Regions from separate parts of the Pseudomonas sp. GD03842 genome, predicted to be linked through region 2. Evidence: predicted binding sites of a transcription regulator. Region 2 holds the regulator's gene; the other holds the start of a gene.

Region 1 (7,318 bases), on a different contig from region 2:
GCGTCAAGGTTCTGCACCCCCATGTGCAGTAGCGACTGGGCCATATTCAACGCGATACTGATGTTCTTTGGTTGCAGTGCCAGGCCTTTACGGAACAGGTCCTGTGCTTCACCCAGCTTGCCGGCGCGGTAACTGCGGATGCCTTGCAGGTTGAAATCGATCGCCGCCTTACCGGCGCTGAGGATGTCCGGATCGTCGGTCTGTTTGGCGATGTTCTGCATGACCTGCGGATCGTCGCCGTAGATTTCCGCACAGCTTTTGAGAATGTTCGCGCCGGCCGATTCCTGGCCCAACTGCTTGAGCTGCGCGGCCACGGCGAGCGCAGCGTCGGCGCTGAGAAATTGCTCCATGCCTTCCAGACGGGTCATGGCCTGCTCAGTCAGTTTCGCCGCCATTTCCGGGTCGGAGGTCGCGACGCTGGTCGCCTTCATCAAACGGGCGCGCACCTGCAGACCGGCATCGTGGGTGTGCTCCTTGGCCACTTCACCGAGGGTCTGGTTGATTTCGACCCGGGTACGGGCGTCGAGCCCCCGTTCGCCACCTTTGCTGATCAGCGCCTGCGCCAGCCCCAGATTGGTTTCGGGGTCTTTGAAGCGTGAAAACTGCCCTTGGGAAACGGCTTGGCGATAAGCCTTGGAGGCGCTGTCGAAGTCCTGATTTTCCAACGCCAGCTTACCCAACAGCCGTTGGCGTCGGACCGCATACGGCGACAGGCGCACGGCTTCTTCCAGCATTTTCTGCGCTCGGCGCCCGTCGCCGCTGGTGATCAGCACGTCGGCCAAACCGTCGAACAGCACCGGCATGCTGTTGAAGGCGCGAATGGCTTCCTCATAAACGCCTTGTGCTTCGGCGTTGCGGCCTCGTTTATGAAGCAGCTTGCCCAGTGCCGAATAGGCCCATGGCTGGGGACGGTCGGCGAGTATCGACTTGAGGAAGGCTTCCAGCGGTTCGAACTGATTCAGATCACGCAAGGCGTCGGCCTTGTAACGCATGCACAACGGCGCAAAGCGCGGATCCTGTTTGGTCAGGTTGACGCAAGCGGCCAGCACTTCGGCCGGCTTGCCACGGTCCAGGGCCTGGAGAATCGGTTTGAGCACGGTCTTGCGCTGGACGATTTTTTCCAGTCGCTGGGCAAGGCTGGCGCGGTTGAACGGCTTGGTCAGGTAAGCGTCAGGCTCCCATTCCAGCGCACTCATCACCATTGCCTGGCTGTTTTCGGCCGTGACCATGACAAACACGCTTTCATGGCTGATCAGGCGATCAGTCATCAGGTCTTCGAGCACCTGCTGGCCATTTTTCTTGCCATCGCCCAGGTTGAAATCGTGAAGGATGAAGTCATAGCGCTTTTGCGAACAGGCTTTGATGGCCTGTTCACCGTTGTCTGCAGTGTCCACTTCCTTGACGCCCAATTCGCGCAGCATCGACCTGACCGAACTGCGGAAATCGGAGAAATCATCGACGATCAGAAAGGTTTTTTGGTTCCACGCCAGCATCGAGATTCCTGTCACGGGAGAAAAAATCGGCCCAAGGGCAATTACACAATACGTCGACGGCATCGCCCCCGTGCTGCGGGTGACGATGATAGCCAACATCAATTTGCCATCAAGCTAATTCATACCAGCTCGGGCGAGTTGCGGTGCGGTGAATTGCCGCTTGTCCGGGTTATCGGCGGCGCAGGGGTAAAGCTTAGGTGATGGGCGCGGGAAAAAGCGACCGTGATCGCAGATTGCACGTTTTGAACCGTCCGCACGGCGCCCCTCCATTGTCAGACCAACACCTCTCATTGCGCTGGAATGTCCACTCGCTAATGGGTGCAGGATCGTCGAGATGAGGGCGTTCATCTGCTTGTTTCGAAACCGGTAAAGTCCGGGATTTCTCCGCCGATACGCAGGGAAAGCGCCTGTGTGCCGCCCCCTCCTCCCTGCCCGAGTACTCTCCATGTCCTGGCTCTCGAATCTGAAACTCAAGACCAAATTGCTGTCTGCGTTTTGCCTGTGCGCACTCATCACGGTTGTGATCGGTGTGCTGGGACAGACCGGTATTTCCCGCCTGTACGATCTGTTTCAGAACACTGTCGAGGACAACCTGGTCTCGATCGCCAAAGTGGACTCGGTCAAGGCCAACGTCATCGCCACCAACCGCGACTTCTACAAGGCACTTGCCCTGAGCGCCACCAAAGCGAGCCCGGACGAAATCAACGCCGCGATTCAATCGCTGAAAGAAAACCAGGCCCAGGCGGAAAGCGAGTTCAAGGTTTATCGCGGGACACCGCTCGAGGCAGATGAGAAAGCCGCTGGCGATGACTTCGAACGGGATTGGGCCGCCTACTCGTCCGCCATGCAAAGCACCCTCACGATGATGCAAAGTGGCGACATTGACCAGGCCAGCAAGCAGGCGGCGAGCAGCGTCACACCCAGCTATCGCAAAACCATGACCGAGCTGAAGATCATGATCGAATCCAACGCCCGCCAGGCCCGCGAATCGGCACAGGCCGGTGTCGAGACCGACCGTCAAGTCAGTTGGATGCTGGGCATCGGTGCGCTGCTCGCGGTGCTATGCGCCATTGCCTTGGGGTTGATCGTCACCCGCATGATTACTCGTCCGATTTTTCTCTCGGTCGACAGCGCCGCGCGCGTCGCCAGTGGCGACCTGACCCAAACCATCGCCAGTGGTGGCGAAGACGAAACCGGCCAGTTGCTCAAGGCCTTGTCGAATATGCAGGGCAACCTGAAGAACACCGTGCAGCAGATCGCCAACGCCTCGGACCAATTGGCCTCGGCTGCCGAGGAACTGACCGCTGTAACCGACGACAGCAGCCGTGGGCTGCAGCGCCAGAACGACGAAATCCAGCAGGCCGCAACAGCAGTCAACGAAATGACAGCGGCGGTCGAGGAAGTCGCCCGCAACGCCGCCAGCGCATCGCAAGTCTCGACCCGCACCGCTGAGGAGGCGGCCAAAGGGCAACATCAGGTGCAACAAGCCGTCGCGGCGATGAACACCATGACCGTCGAAATCAATGATTCGACCCAGCGCGTCGAGGCGCTGGCCGGCCAGATTCGCGACATCACCAAGGTGCTGGACGTGATCCGCGGCATTGCCGAACAGACCAACCTGCTGGCACTCAACGCTGCGATCGAAGCCGCACGCGCCGGTGAGCAGGGCCGCGGATTTGCCGTGGTGGCCGACGAGGTCCGCGCACTCGCTGCCCGGACTCAAGCCTCCACTGGCGAAATCGAATCGATGATTTCTCAGGTTCGCAACGGCGCTGACGAGGCGGTGCATGCCATGGGCAAAAGTCAGGCGCTGGCAGTCAATACCCAAGGCCTGGCGACCGAGGCAGGGCAGGCACTGGAGCGCATCAGTGAAGGCGTCAGTCAAATCAACGAACGCAACCTGGTCATCGCCAGCGCCGCAGAAGAACAGGCGCAAGTGGCTCGTGAGGTCGATCGCAATCTGGTGAACATCCAGGACCTTTCGGCACAGACGGCTGCGGGCGCCAACCAGACCAACGCATCGAGCCAAGAACTCTCGCGGCTGGCCATCTCCTTCAACAGCATGGTGGGCAAATTCACGCTTTAACCCTTGCCGCCAGTGTCGTAGCGCGCCCTGTCGGCGGAAGATCGGCCTTTGCCGCCGTCGACAAAACGCGCCGTCATAGGCCATGGAGCTGTCTTTCGGCCACCTGTGACACATTGGCGTATTGACTAAATAGTCATCTGTTTTGTCGCAAATCACATTTCGGGTACAATCGCCGCCTTTCGCGGACCTGGACCTGATGAGCGGGTTTGCGAACTGTTTGTTGTTTACTCAAGCTGCTGAATCCAACGATTTAACAAAAAGCCAGCGCGGAGGGACACACAACTCGAGGTCTGCATCATCGGCCTTGACCCCACCCTCGCCCGCCGGGCGCGAAACCGAAACCGTCACGTCGGACCCGACGCGGCCATTCGGTTTCGCCTCGACCAAGCGGCAGGCGGATAACGTTAAATCAAGTGGAAGGCACCATGATCAAAACGACGAGCAAGGCGCTGCTGGGCCTGGCGATTTCTTTGGGGATGCTTCAAGCCCATGCGGCCGAAAGCAAAAAAGTGGACGTGCTGCTGATCGGCGGCGGCATCATGAGCTCGACGCTGGGTGTCTGGCTCAATGAGCTGGAACCGGGCTGGTCGATGGAAATGATCGAGCGCCTTGATGGCGTAGCCGAAGAAAGCTCCAACGGCTGGAACAACGCCGGCACTGGCCACTCTGGCCTGGCGGAGTTGAACTACACGCCTGAAGACAAAGACGGCAAGGTCAACATCTCCAAAGCCATCGAGATCAACGAAGCCTTCCAGGTGACCCGTCAGTTCCTGGCCTGGCAAGTGCGCAGCGACGTGCTGAAAAACCCGCACTCGTTCATCAACTCCACACCGCACATGAGTTTCGTGTGGGGCGATGACAACATCAAATTCCTCAAAAAACGTTACGAGGCCCTGCAAGCCAGCCCGCTGTTCCGCCCAATGCAATTCTCCGAGGACCACGCGCAGATCGCCAAGTGGGTGCCTCTGATGATGGAAGGCCGCGACCCGAACCAGAAGCTGGCCACGACCTGGACGCCGATCGGCACCGACGTCAACTGGGGTGAAGTCACCCGCCAATACGTGAGCTCTCTGCAGACCCGCCCGAACTTCAACCTGAAGCTTTCCACCGAGGTCGAGGACATCAAGCGTAACGATGACGGCAGTTGGCACGTCTCGTACAAAAACTTGAAAGACGGCACCACTAGTGGCACCGACGCGAAATTCCTGTTCATCGGCGCAGGCGGCGGCGCGTTGAAGCTGTTGCAGAAATCCGGCATTCCTGAAGGCCGCGACTATGCAGGCTTCCCGGTCGGCGGTTCGTTCCTGGTGACCGAGAACCAGGACATTGCCATGCAGCACATGGCCAAGGCCTATGGCATCGCCTCTACCGGCGCGCCACCCATGTCGGTTCCGCACCTGGACACCCGCGTGCTGGACGGCAAGCGCGTGATCCTTTTTGGCCCGTTTGCCACCTTCTCGACCAAGTTTCTGAAGCAGGGTTCGTACCTGGACCTGTTCAGCAGCATGACCACCCACAACTTCTGGCCGATGACCAAAGTGGGCATCGAGCAGTACCCGCTGGTCGAGTACCTCGCCGGTCAGTTGATGCTGTCTGACGATGACCGCTTCAAGGCGCTGCAGGAGTATTTCCCGCATGCCAAGAAAGAAGACTGGCGTCTATGGCAAGCTGGCCAGCGTGTTCAGATCATCAAGCGTGATGCCGAAAAAGGCGGCGTGCTGAAGCTGGGTACCGAAGTCGTTTCCTCGCAGGATGGCAGCATTGCCGCACTGCTGGGCGCCTCGCCAGGTGCGTCGACCGCAGCGCCAATCATGCTGAACGTGCTGGAGAAGGTCTTCAAGGACAAAGTGGCAACGCCTGAGTGGCAAGCCAAGATCCATCAGATCATCCCAAGCTACGGCACCAAGCTGAACGACTCGCCGGCTGCAGTGCAGCAGGAATGGAACTACACCGCCGAAGTCCTGCAACTGGACAAGCCGCCGGTCATCGACCAGAGCGTCGGCACGCGCACCGAGCCGAGCAAGCCGCTTGAAAGCAAGCCTGCAAACGACATGGCGCTGTAATGCCGCTGATGCGGTAAACACGAAAGCCACGGGGCGCAAACCCCGTGGCTTTTTTTATGCGCTTCGCGCTAGACGGTGTAGGCGTAAAAACGCGTGTCCACGGCCATCAAAGGAAAACTCGCTGGAAGGTCGGTCGGCTCGATCAGCTCGAAGCCGTGCTTCTCATAGAACCGGTGCGCAGCGAGAAATTTAGCCGTCGTTCCCAGATAGATTCGCGTCACACCTCGCGCAGCCGCAGCTTCCATCAGGCACTCGAGCAGACGTTTCGCCACGCCAAACTCGCGCCCTCGCCATGCAGCCGCCACAAACATCTTGCGCAGCGCGACCTCATCGTTGCCGATGTCTTTCATGCTGATCGTGCCAATCACCCGCCCTTGCGCACGAGCCACCCAGAAATCGCCTTTGCCTGCCTGATAAAAGGAAGGAATAGCCATCAGATCGGGTTGGTCTTCGGGGGTGATATCGATACCAAATTCTTCGCGTTGGATCGGCACGATCACGTCAATGATGCCCTGCTCATCGCCAGGCACATAACGCTCGATGGTGATATCTAGAGGGGTCATCAACCTATCCTTCAGCAGGGCCAGCCGGGTTGGCCTGACGGTCGCAAGCGATCCAAAAACAGAGCCTGGACTGGGAAGCGTATTTGAAATGGTGTCCCAGGCGAGGTTCGAACTCACAACCTTCCCCTTAGGAGGGGGATGCTCTATCCAATTGAGCTACTGAGACACGGTGCCGGCGCCTGAACGGTGCCAGCGAGACGGCGTGCATGTTAACGGCAAGCCATTGTTTTGTCATGTCGTGATTGGCGTTTCGAACCATGGTCTTACGTTGATCGAACCTGTGGGAAAGGTCCGTCATGCAAAATGCAATGTCGGCAGTTGGGATCCTTGCAAACTGCAACCCACAACCATTGCAATTCAAATATAACTCATTGTTTTTTAAGGATTATTTTCTGATATCAGCTTGGCATGCACGCTGCATTCTCTCTGATCGTGCAAATCCCTTTCAGACACCTACCCACGTGAAGGTAAACGAGATGAACATGACGCTCTCCCTCCTGAATGCCGCAGCCCTTGTTGCATTGGTAGCCTTCCATTTTCAAGACAATGCCAGCCAGACCGAGAACGTCGCACAGCAAGCCCAACCGCATTATCTGGTTAAACAGGCGCCTCGCTATGCGGCAATGCAGAGCCACCGCTCCGACGCCATGCTGGCCACTGACACAGACGACGCTATTCCTGTTGACCGCACCGAACGCTGGGTGTTCTGAATTATTTGCACGGTGTCTGAAACACCCGTTTTTCCTTTTTTACGAGAACTGCCATGTCAAAAGCTGCTCTGTCCTTCCTTGTTCTGACCTTGATGGCTCTCGCCGTAGATCAATTGCTAGACGCATCGCTTGAGCCATTGGGGCTGATTGCGAAGATCAGCGCTGGCGTATTCGCCATGTTATTCCTGATGTCATTGATCGTTGGCCGTCGGATCAAGTTCGACCCGGTACTGCGCCAAGCCAAGCCGTAGGAACGGTTCCCGCGCAAGCCTGACTCGACTCATCAAACGCATTTCGTTTATTGCCGCACCGCCCTCCCTTCCTTGATCGCGTGACCCTTCGTCTCTTTCCTGAATGTTTTCTCGAAAATATCCGCGATGGGCTCTACCCTGAAGACAGATAG
Region 2 (7,318 bases):
GCTGGCTTCGTCCTGCGCCCACACGTGGCTGCCGCCCTGTTTGAGCATGCGAGCCCCCTCACGTCCGTCGGCTCCCATGCCGGTCAGCACCACCGCCAACACCTTGTCGGCATAGGCCTTGGCCGCCGAGCCAAAGGTGATGTCCACACAGGGCTTGTAATTCAGGCGCTCATCACCGGGAAGGATTTTCACCGCACCACGGCCGTCGACCATCATCTGCTTGCCCCCCGGAGCCAGCAGCGCCAGGCCTGGGCGCAGAATATCGCCATCTTCGGCCTCCTTGACGCTGATGCGGCACAGCTTGTCCAGACGCTCGGCGAACGCCTTGGTGAACGCCGCGGGCATGTGTTGAATCAACACGATGGGGGCCGGGAAGTTGGCCGGCAGTTGAGTCAGCACCCGCTGCAGCGCCACGGGGCCACCCGTGGAGGTGCCGATGGCGACCAGCTTGTAGGCCTTACGCTTGGGCGCGGCAGACGGAGCGACGTGGGGCGCGGGCGCAGCGGCTGCACGCGCCGGTGCAGGCGCAGGGCGTGCAGGGCTCGGCGCCGGGGCAGAACTGCGCGGCGAGCTGGCAGCCGGTGCCGCGGATGGTGCGACCGGTGCGCTGCCAAAGCTGCTGAAACGGCGGTTGCTGCGGGAAATGGTGTGCACCTTTTCGCACAGCATCTGCTTGACCTTTTCCGGGTTGCGCGAGATGTCTTCGAAGTTTTTGGGCAGGTAATCGACGGCACCGGCGTCCAGGGCATCCAGGGTGACCCGGGCGCCTTCGTGGGTCAGCGAAGAGAACATCAGAACCGGTGTCGGACAGCGCTGCATGATGTGGCGGACCGCGGTAATGCCATCCATCATCGGCATTTCGTAGTCCATGGTGATCACGTCAGGCTTGAGGGCCAGCGCCTGTTCGATCGCTTCTTTGCCGTTGGTGGCGGTACCGACCACTTGAATCGTTGTGTCAGAGGAAAGAATTTCCGAGACGCGCCGGCGAAAGAACCCGGAATCGTCTACCACCAGAACCTTGACTGCCATAAACACTCCATTCGGAAAACCGGCCAGAACGGCTCGCCGCTTTCCATTAATCACTCGACAAGTTCACGCCTCGAGGTGCGTGGAACTTACGCGGGAGTGAGCTCGGCTTCACCGCCACCCTGGGTCGGTGACGAGCAGCGCTTGGGTGAGCGCACATTCCCACAACGGGCAAAACCAGCGTCAGTAACCCCGCCCCCCTGTTCACGAGCAAGCTCAGGAACAGGGAGGATGGAGCCTCCGTCAGATACGCCGTGCAGCGTAGCGCTTGAGCATGCTCGGTACGTCAAGGATCAGTGCAATGCGCCCGTCCCCCGTGATAGTGGCGCCCGACATGCCAGGCGTGCCTTGCAGCATCTTGCCCAGCGGTTTGATGACCACTTCTTCCTGACCCACCAACTGATCGACGACGAAGCCGATGCGCTGCGTGCCGACCGACAGGATCACGACGTGCCCTTCGCGCTGCTCTTCATGGGCGGCGTCGCTGACCAGCCACCGTTTGAGGTAGAACAGGGGCAGCGCCTTGTCGCGTACGATCACCACTTCCTGACCGTCGACCACGTTGGTGGTGGACAGGTCCAGGTGGAAGATTTCGTTGACGTTGACCAGCGGGAAGGCAAACGCCTGGTTGCCCAGCATGACCATCAGCGTCGGCATGATCGCCAGCGTCAGCGGCACCTTGATGACGATCTTCGAGCCTTGGCCCTTGGTGGAGTAGATGTTGATCGTGCCGTTGAGCTGGGCAATCTTGGTCTTCACCACGTCCATGCCCACACCTCGGCCGGACACGTCGGAGATCTCGGTCTTGGTCGAGAAGCCCGGCGCGAAGATCAGGTTGTAGCAATCGGTATCGCTCAGGCGGTCCGCCGCATCCTTGTCCATGACGCCCCGCTTGACCGCGATCGCACGCAGCACGGCGGGGTCCATGCCCTTGCCATCGTCGGAGATCGACAAGAGGATGTGGTCGCCCTCCTGTTCCGCCGACAGCACCACTCGACCGCCGCGTGCCTTGCCGGCGGCCTCGCGCTCTTCCGGCGATTCGATACCGTGGTCCACCGCGTTACGCACCAAGTGGACCAGCGGATCGGCCAGCGCCTCGACCAGGTTTTTGTCGAGATCGGTTTCTTCGCCGACCAGCTCAAGGTTGATTTCTTTCTTCAACTGACGCGCCAGATCGCGAACCAACCGCGGGAAGCGCCCGAAAACCTTCTTGATCGGCTGCATGCGGGTCTTCATGACCGCGGTCTGCAAGTCGGCAGTCACCACGTCCAAGTTGGACACGGCCTTTGACATGGCTTCGTCGCCGCTGTTGAGACCCAGGCGGACCAAGCGGTTACGCACCAGTACCAGTTCGCCGACCATGTTCATGATTTCGTCCAGCCGTGCCGTATCGACACGCACGGTGGTTTCCGCTTCGGTCGGCGCCTTGTCGGCTGCGGGGGCAGCCGCTCGGGCTGGCGCAGCAGCGGCCGGAGCCGCCGCTTTGGCAGGCGCAGGCGCTGCCTTGGCCGGTGCGGCAGCCGGTTTCGCCGCTTCGGCTTTGGGCGGCTCCGCTTTAGGAGGCTCGGCTTTCACCGGCTCGGCTTTTTTGGCGGGCGCGGCGACGGAAGCACTGGCGGCCACGTCTGGCGAGAAGGTGCCTTTGCCGTGCAACTGATCGAGCAAGGCTTCGAATTCGTGATCGGTGATTTCGTCCGAGGGGGCTGCGCTCCCCTCTGTCGCGGCAGGTGCAGCGGTCACCGCAGCTCCCGCAGCATCCGGCGAGAACGCACCCTTGCCATGCAACTGGTCCAGCAGGGCTTCGAATTCGTCGTCGGTGATTTCGTCGCTGGCGGGTTCGCTCGCGACCGCGGATGCCGCGGGGGGAACGACAGCATCGACCGCGAACTGACCCTTGCCGTGCAACTGGTCGAGCAACGATTCGAATTCGGCGTCGGTGATTTCATCACTGGCCGCTGCGTCGCTCGGCGCGGAGGCCGCCGCCGGTGCGGGCGCCTGAACGCCAGCGGCTTCGGCTTTGACGGCATTCAGCGAGTCCAGCAACTGCTCGAACTCTTGATCGGTGATGTCGTCCGAGGCGGCTGGGGCCTCTTCTTCCACGACCGGCTCGGGCTCCGGCTCAGGCGCTGCGGCGACCTCGTCAGCCGAGGCAGGCTCCGCCAGGCGGGAAAGCGCGGCAAGCAGTTCAGGGGTGGCCGGGGTGATGTCGGAACGCTCGCGCACTTGGCCGAACATACTGTTGACGGTGTCCAGGGCTTCGAGCACGACATCCATGAGTTCCGAATCGACCCGACGCTCACCTTTGCGCAGGATGTCGAACACGTTCTCGGCGATGTGACAGCATTCAACCAGCTCGTTGAGCTGGAGGAAGCCGGCGCCCCCTTTTACAGTGTGAAAACCGCGAAAAATTGCATTGAGCAGGTCCGCATCGTCGGGTCGGCTTTCCAGCTCGACCAGTTGTTCGGACAACTGCTCCAGAATCTCGCCGGCCTCTACCAGAAAATCCTGAAGGATTTCTTCATCGGCGCCGAAGCTCATTGGTGGGTGCTCCTAAAATTAACCGTCAAACCGATCCAGAGGCTTCATCGTCGGTCAACGCGCGTGGCTTTCGTCGAAACCTTCGCGCGCCACACCCACAACCACTTTCACATAGAACCTGAGTGCTCGAACATCAGAACCCGAGGCTGGATAGCAGATCGTCTACATCATCCTGGCCGGATACGACGTCTTCACGTTTATCGGCATGAATCTGCGGACCTTCACCCTTGGAATGAAGTTTTTCCTGTTCTTTTTGCTGGCGGAACGCTTCCTGGTCGTGCTGGATGCCAGCGAAGCGATCGACCTGGCTGGCCATGAGCACCAGCTTGAGCAAGTTGCTCTCCACTTCGGTGACCAACTTGGTCACGCGTTTGATGACCTGACCGGTCAGGTCCTGGAAATCCTGCGCCAACAAAATGTCGTTCAGATGCGTTGCGACGTCATGGGTTTCCTTCTCGCTGCGCACCAGGAAACCTTCGACGCGGCGGGCCAGATCCCTGAACTCCTCGGCGCCGATCTCACGACGCATGAAGCGTCCCCAATCCTCGCTCAGCGTTTTGGCATCGGCGCTCAGGCCATTCATCAGGGGCGTGCTCTGCTCCACCAGATCCATGGTTTTATTGGCCGCGTTCTCCGTCAGCCTGACAACGTACGACAGGCGTTCGGTGGCGTCCGTGATCTGGGACACCTCTTCGGCTTGCGGCATGTGCGGGTCAATCTGGAAATTGACGATCGCACTGTGCAGCTCACGGGTCAGCTTGCCCACTTCCTGATACAGGCCCCGATCACGGGTCTGGTTAAGCTCATGGATAAGTTGCACGGCTTCGCCGAACTGGCCTTTTTCAAGGCTGGTCACCAGCTCTTGTGCATGTTTCTTCAGGGTCGACTCGAAGTCACCCATTGATGAATCTTTAGGATCCATAGCGCCCTCGCAGCGAACATCAGCTATTGACGCGCTCGAATATCTTGTCGATTTTTTCTTTGAGCACCTGGGCCGTGAACGGCTTGACGACATAGCCGTTCACGCCGGCCTGCGCGGCCTCGATGATCTGTTCGCGCTTGGCTTCGGCGGTCACCATCAGCACAGGCAGGTGACGCAGACGCTCGTCGGCACGCACCTGACGCAGCAGCTCGATACCGGTCATGCCCGGCATGTTCCAGTCCGTCACCAGAAAATCGAAAGCCCCGCTCTGCAGCATGGGCAATGCGGTGGTACCGTCATCTGCTTCGGCCGTGTTGGTGAACCCAAGGTCACGCAACAGGTTTTTTATGATCCGCCGCATCGTTGAGAAGTCATCAACGATGAGGATTTTCATGTTCTTGTCCAATTCGACCTCCAAGCAGTCTTTAACGCACCCAGCTCCCGGGTGCGCGTTCAATCAATACCGGTACGACAAACCACCGGCGACACGACAACGAGAGGGCTTTGGAATCGAAAGGTACGAGCGCAGCGGATAAGAGTCCCGAAGACCTGATCCGACCGGCTCCTGCCTTGTCTCTTTTGCTTCCCACATCACATCTTGCACAGCCGGTCTTACAAGCAACACACAACGCCCTCGAACAGGCGTTGCGTCAATCCATCAGCGTGCCCGCCATTCACCCAGCCGCCCGCGCAGACGCGCGGCGCACTGGCTGTGCAACTGGCTGACACGGGATTCGCTGACCCCCAGGACCTCACCGATTTCCTTGAGGTTCAGCTCTTCATCGTAATACAGCGCCAGCACCAGCCGTTCACGCTCGGGCAGGTTGGCAATGGCATCGGCCAGCGCGCTCTGGAAACGCTCGTCTTCCAGATCCCGCGAGGGCTCCAGCGACTGGCTCGCGCCATCCTCATGCAGCCCCTCATGTTCGCCGTCCTGCAACAGATCGTCAAAGCTGAACAGGCGACTGCCCAAGGTATCGTTCAAAATCCCGTAATAATCATCGAGACTCAATTGAAGTTCGGCAGCAACCTCATGATCTTTAGCGTCGCGGCCGGTTTTCGCTTCAATCGCGCGGATCGCATCACTGACCATGCGCGTGTTGCGGTGAACCGAACGCGGCGCCCAGTCCCCTTTGCGGACTTCGTCCAGCATGGCCCCGCGGATACGAATACCCGCGTAGGTCTCGAAGCTGGCCCCTTTCGAGGAGTCGTATTTGGTCGAGACTTCGAGCAACCCGATCATGCCCGCCTGAATCAGGTCCTCGACCTGGACGCTCGCTGGCAACCGCGCCAGCAGGTGGTAGGCGATGCGCTTGACCAGAGGGGCATAGCGCTCGATCAGCTCGTATTGGGAGTCCTTGGATGATTTGCTGTACATGCGATAGCCACTTGCGGTCATGACACAGGCCCTGCACTGGTCTGATGAACCAGGCGCTCAACGAAAAATTCAAGGTGACCCCGCGGGTTCGCCGGCAGCGGCCAGGTATCGACCTTCTGCGCGATGGCCTTGAACGCCAGCGCACATTTGGAACGCGGGAAGGCTTCGTACACCGCGCGCTGCTTCTGCACCGCCTTGCGCACGCACTCGTCGTACGGCACCGCACCCACGTATTGCAGGGCGACGTCCAGGAAGCGATCGGTGACCTTGGTCAACTTGGCGAACAGGTTGCGCCCTTCCTGCGGGCTCTGTGCCATGTTGGCCAGGACACGGAAGCGGTTCATGCCGTAGTCACGGTTAAGCAATTTGATCAGCGCGTAGGCGTCGGTGATCGAGGTCGGTTCGTCGCACACCACCAGCAGCACTTCCTGTGCCGCGCGTACGAAACTCACCACCGACTCGCCGATCCCGGCGGCGGTGTCGATCACCAGCACGTCCAGGTTGTCACCGATTTCGCTGAAGGCCTGGATCAGGCCGGCATGCTGCGCCGGGCTCAACTGCACCATCGTCTGAGTGCCGGAGGCTGCGGGCACGATGCGCACGCCCCCCGGCCCCTGCAGCAGGACATCGCGCAGTTCGCAGCGCCCTTCGATGACGTCGGCCAGGGTACGTTTGGGGGTCAGACCCAGCAAGACGTCGACATTGGCCAGACCCAGATCGGCGTCCAGCAACATGACGCGACGTCCCAGCTCGGCCAGGGCCAGCGAGAGGTTCACTGACACATTGGTCTTGCCTACGCCACCTTTGCCACCGGTCACCGCGATAACCTGAACGGGATGCATGCTGCCCATAGTTAATTCTTTACCTTGTCTTGCTTAGACCCAAGCCACATTTCGGGCTGCACGTCCACTGAGTGAACAATGCCTGGCAGACCATCGATGCAGGTATTTTCCAATGTCATTTTCCTTAACCTAGCCCGCGCGCTTGCCGGTGCTGTGATAAAGATCCGCAAACATATCCGCCATCGCTTCCTCGCTAGGCTCCTCCTGCATCTGCACGCTGACGGCACGGCTTACCAACTGGTGTCGACGCGGCAAATGCAGATCATCGGGGATCCGTGGGCCATCGGTCAGATAGGCCACGGGCAATTCGTGTGTCACCGCCAGGCTCAGCACTTCGCCCAGGCTGGCGCTCTCGTCCAGCTTGGTCAGGATGCACCCGGCCAGGCCGCAACGCTTGTAACTGTGATAGGCCGCCGTCAGCACTTGCTTCTGGCTGGTCGTCGCCAGCACCAGGTAATTGCGTGCCCTGATGCCACGCCCGGCCAGGCTCTCCAATTGCAGGCGCAGTGCCGGGTCGCTGGCTTGCAGGCCGGCGGTGTCAATCAGCACCACGCGCTTGCGCAGCAGCGGTTCCAGTGCCTGAGCCAGCGATTGCCCCGGGTCGACGTGGGT

Evidence for each region. Region 2 encodes FliA, which starts transcription of late flagellar genes. Its sites were predicted from a motif close to CTAAAGTTTNNNNNNNNNNNGCCGNTAA; they were not measured.
Region 1: N5D61_RS23525 (methyl-accepting chemotaxis protein) is a predicted target of FliA. The motif match lies at 1,860-1,887, and genes of this name have one in related genera.

The regions. Positions count from the first base shown of each region.
Region 1 is NZ_JAOCEA010000020.1:88,655-95,972, reverse strand. Features, by position in the region: gene N5D61_RS23530 (tetratricopeptide repeat-containing response regulator) at 1-1,493, opposite strand, end outside; gene N5D61_RS23525 (methyl-accepting chemotaxis protein) at 1,939-3,579, shown strand; gene mqo (malate dehydrogenase (quinone)) at 4,005-5,642, shown strand; gene N5D61_RS23515 (GNAT family N-acetyltransferase) at 5,711-6,205, opposite strand; tRNA gene N5D61_RS23510 (tRNA-Arg) at 6,295-6,371, opposite strand; gene N5D61_RS23505 (hypothetical protein) at 6,682-6,915, shown strand; gene N5D61_RS23500 (PA3371 family protein) at 6,969-7,166, shown strand.
Region 2 is NZ_JAOCEA010000019.1:71,887-79,204, reverse strand. Features, by position in the region: gene N5D61_RS22985 (chemotaxis response regulator protein-glutamate methylesterase) at 1-1,029, opposite strand, end outside; gene N5D61_RS22980 (chemotaxis protein CheA) at 1,270-3,564, opposite strand; gene N5D61_RS22975 (protein phosphatase CheZ) at 3,698-4,486, opposite strand; gene N5D61_RS22970 (chemotaxis response regulator CheY) at 4,506-4,880, opposite strand; gene fliA (RNA polymerase sigma factor FliA) at 5,145-5,885, opposite strand; gene fleN (flagellar synthesis regulator FleN) at 5,882-6,715, opposite strand; gene flhF (flagellar biosynthesis protein FlhF) at 6,836-7,318, opposite strand, start outside.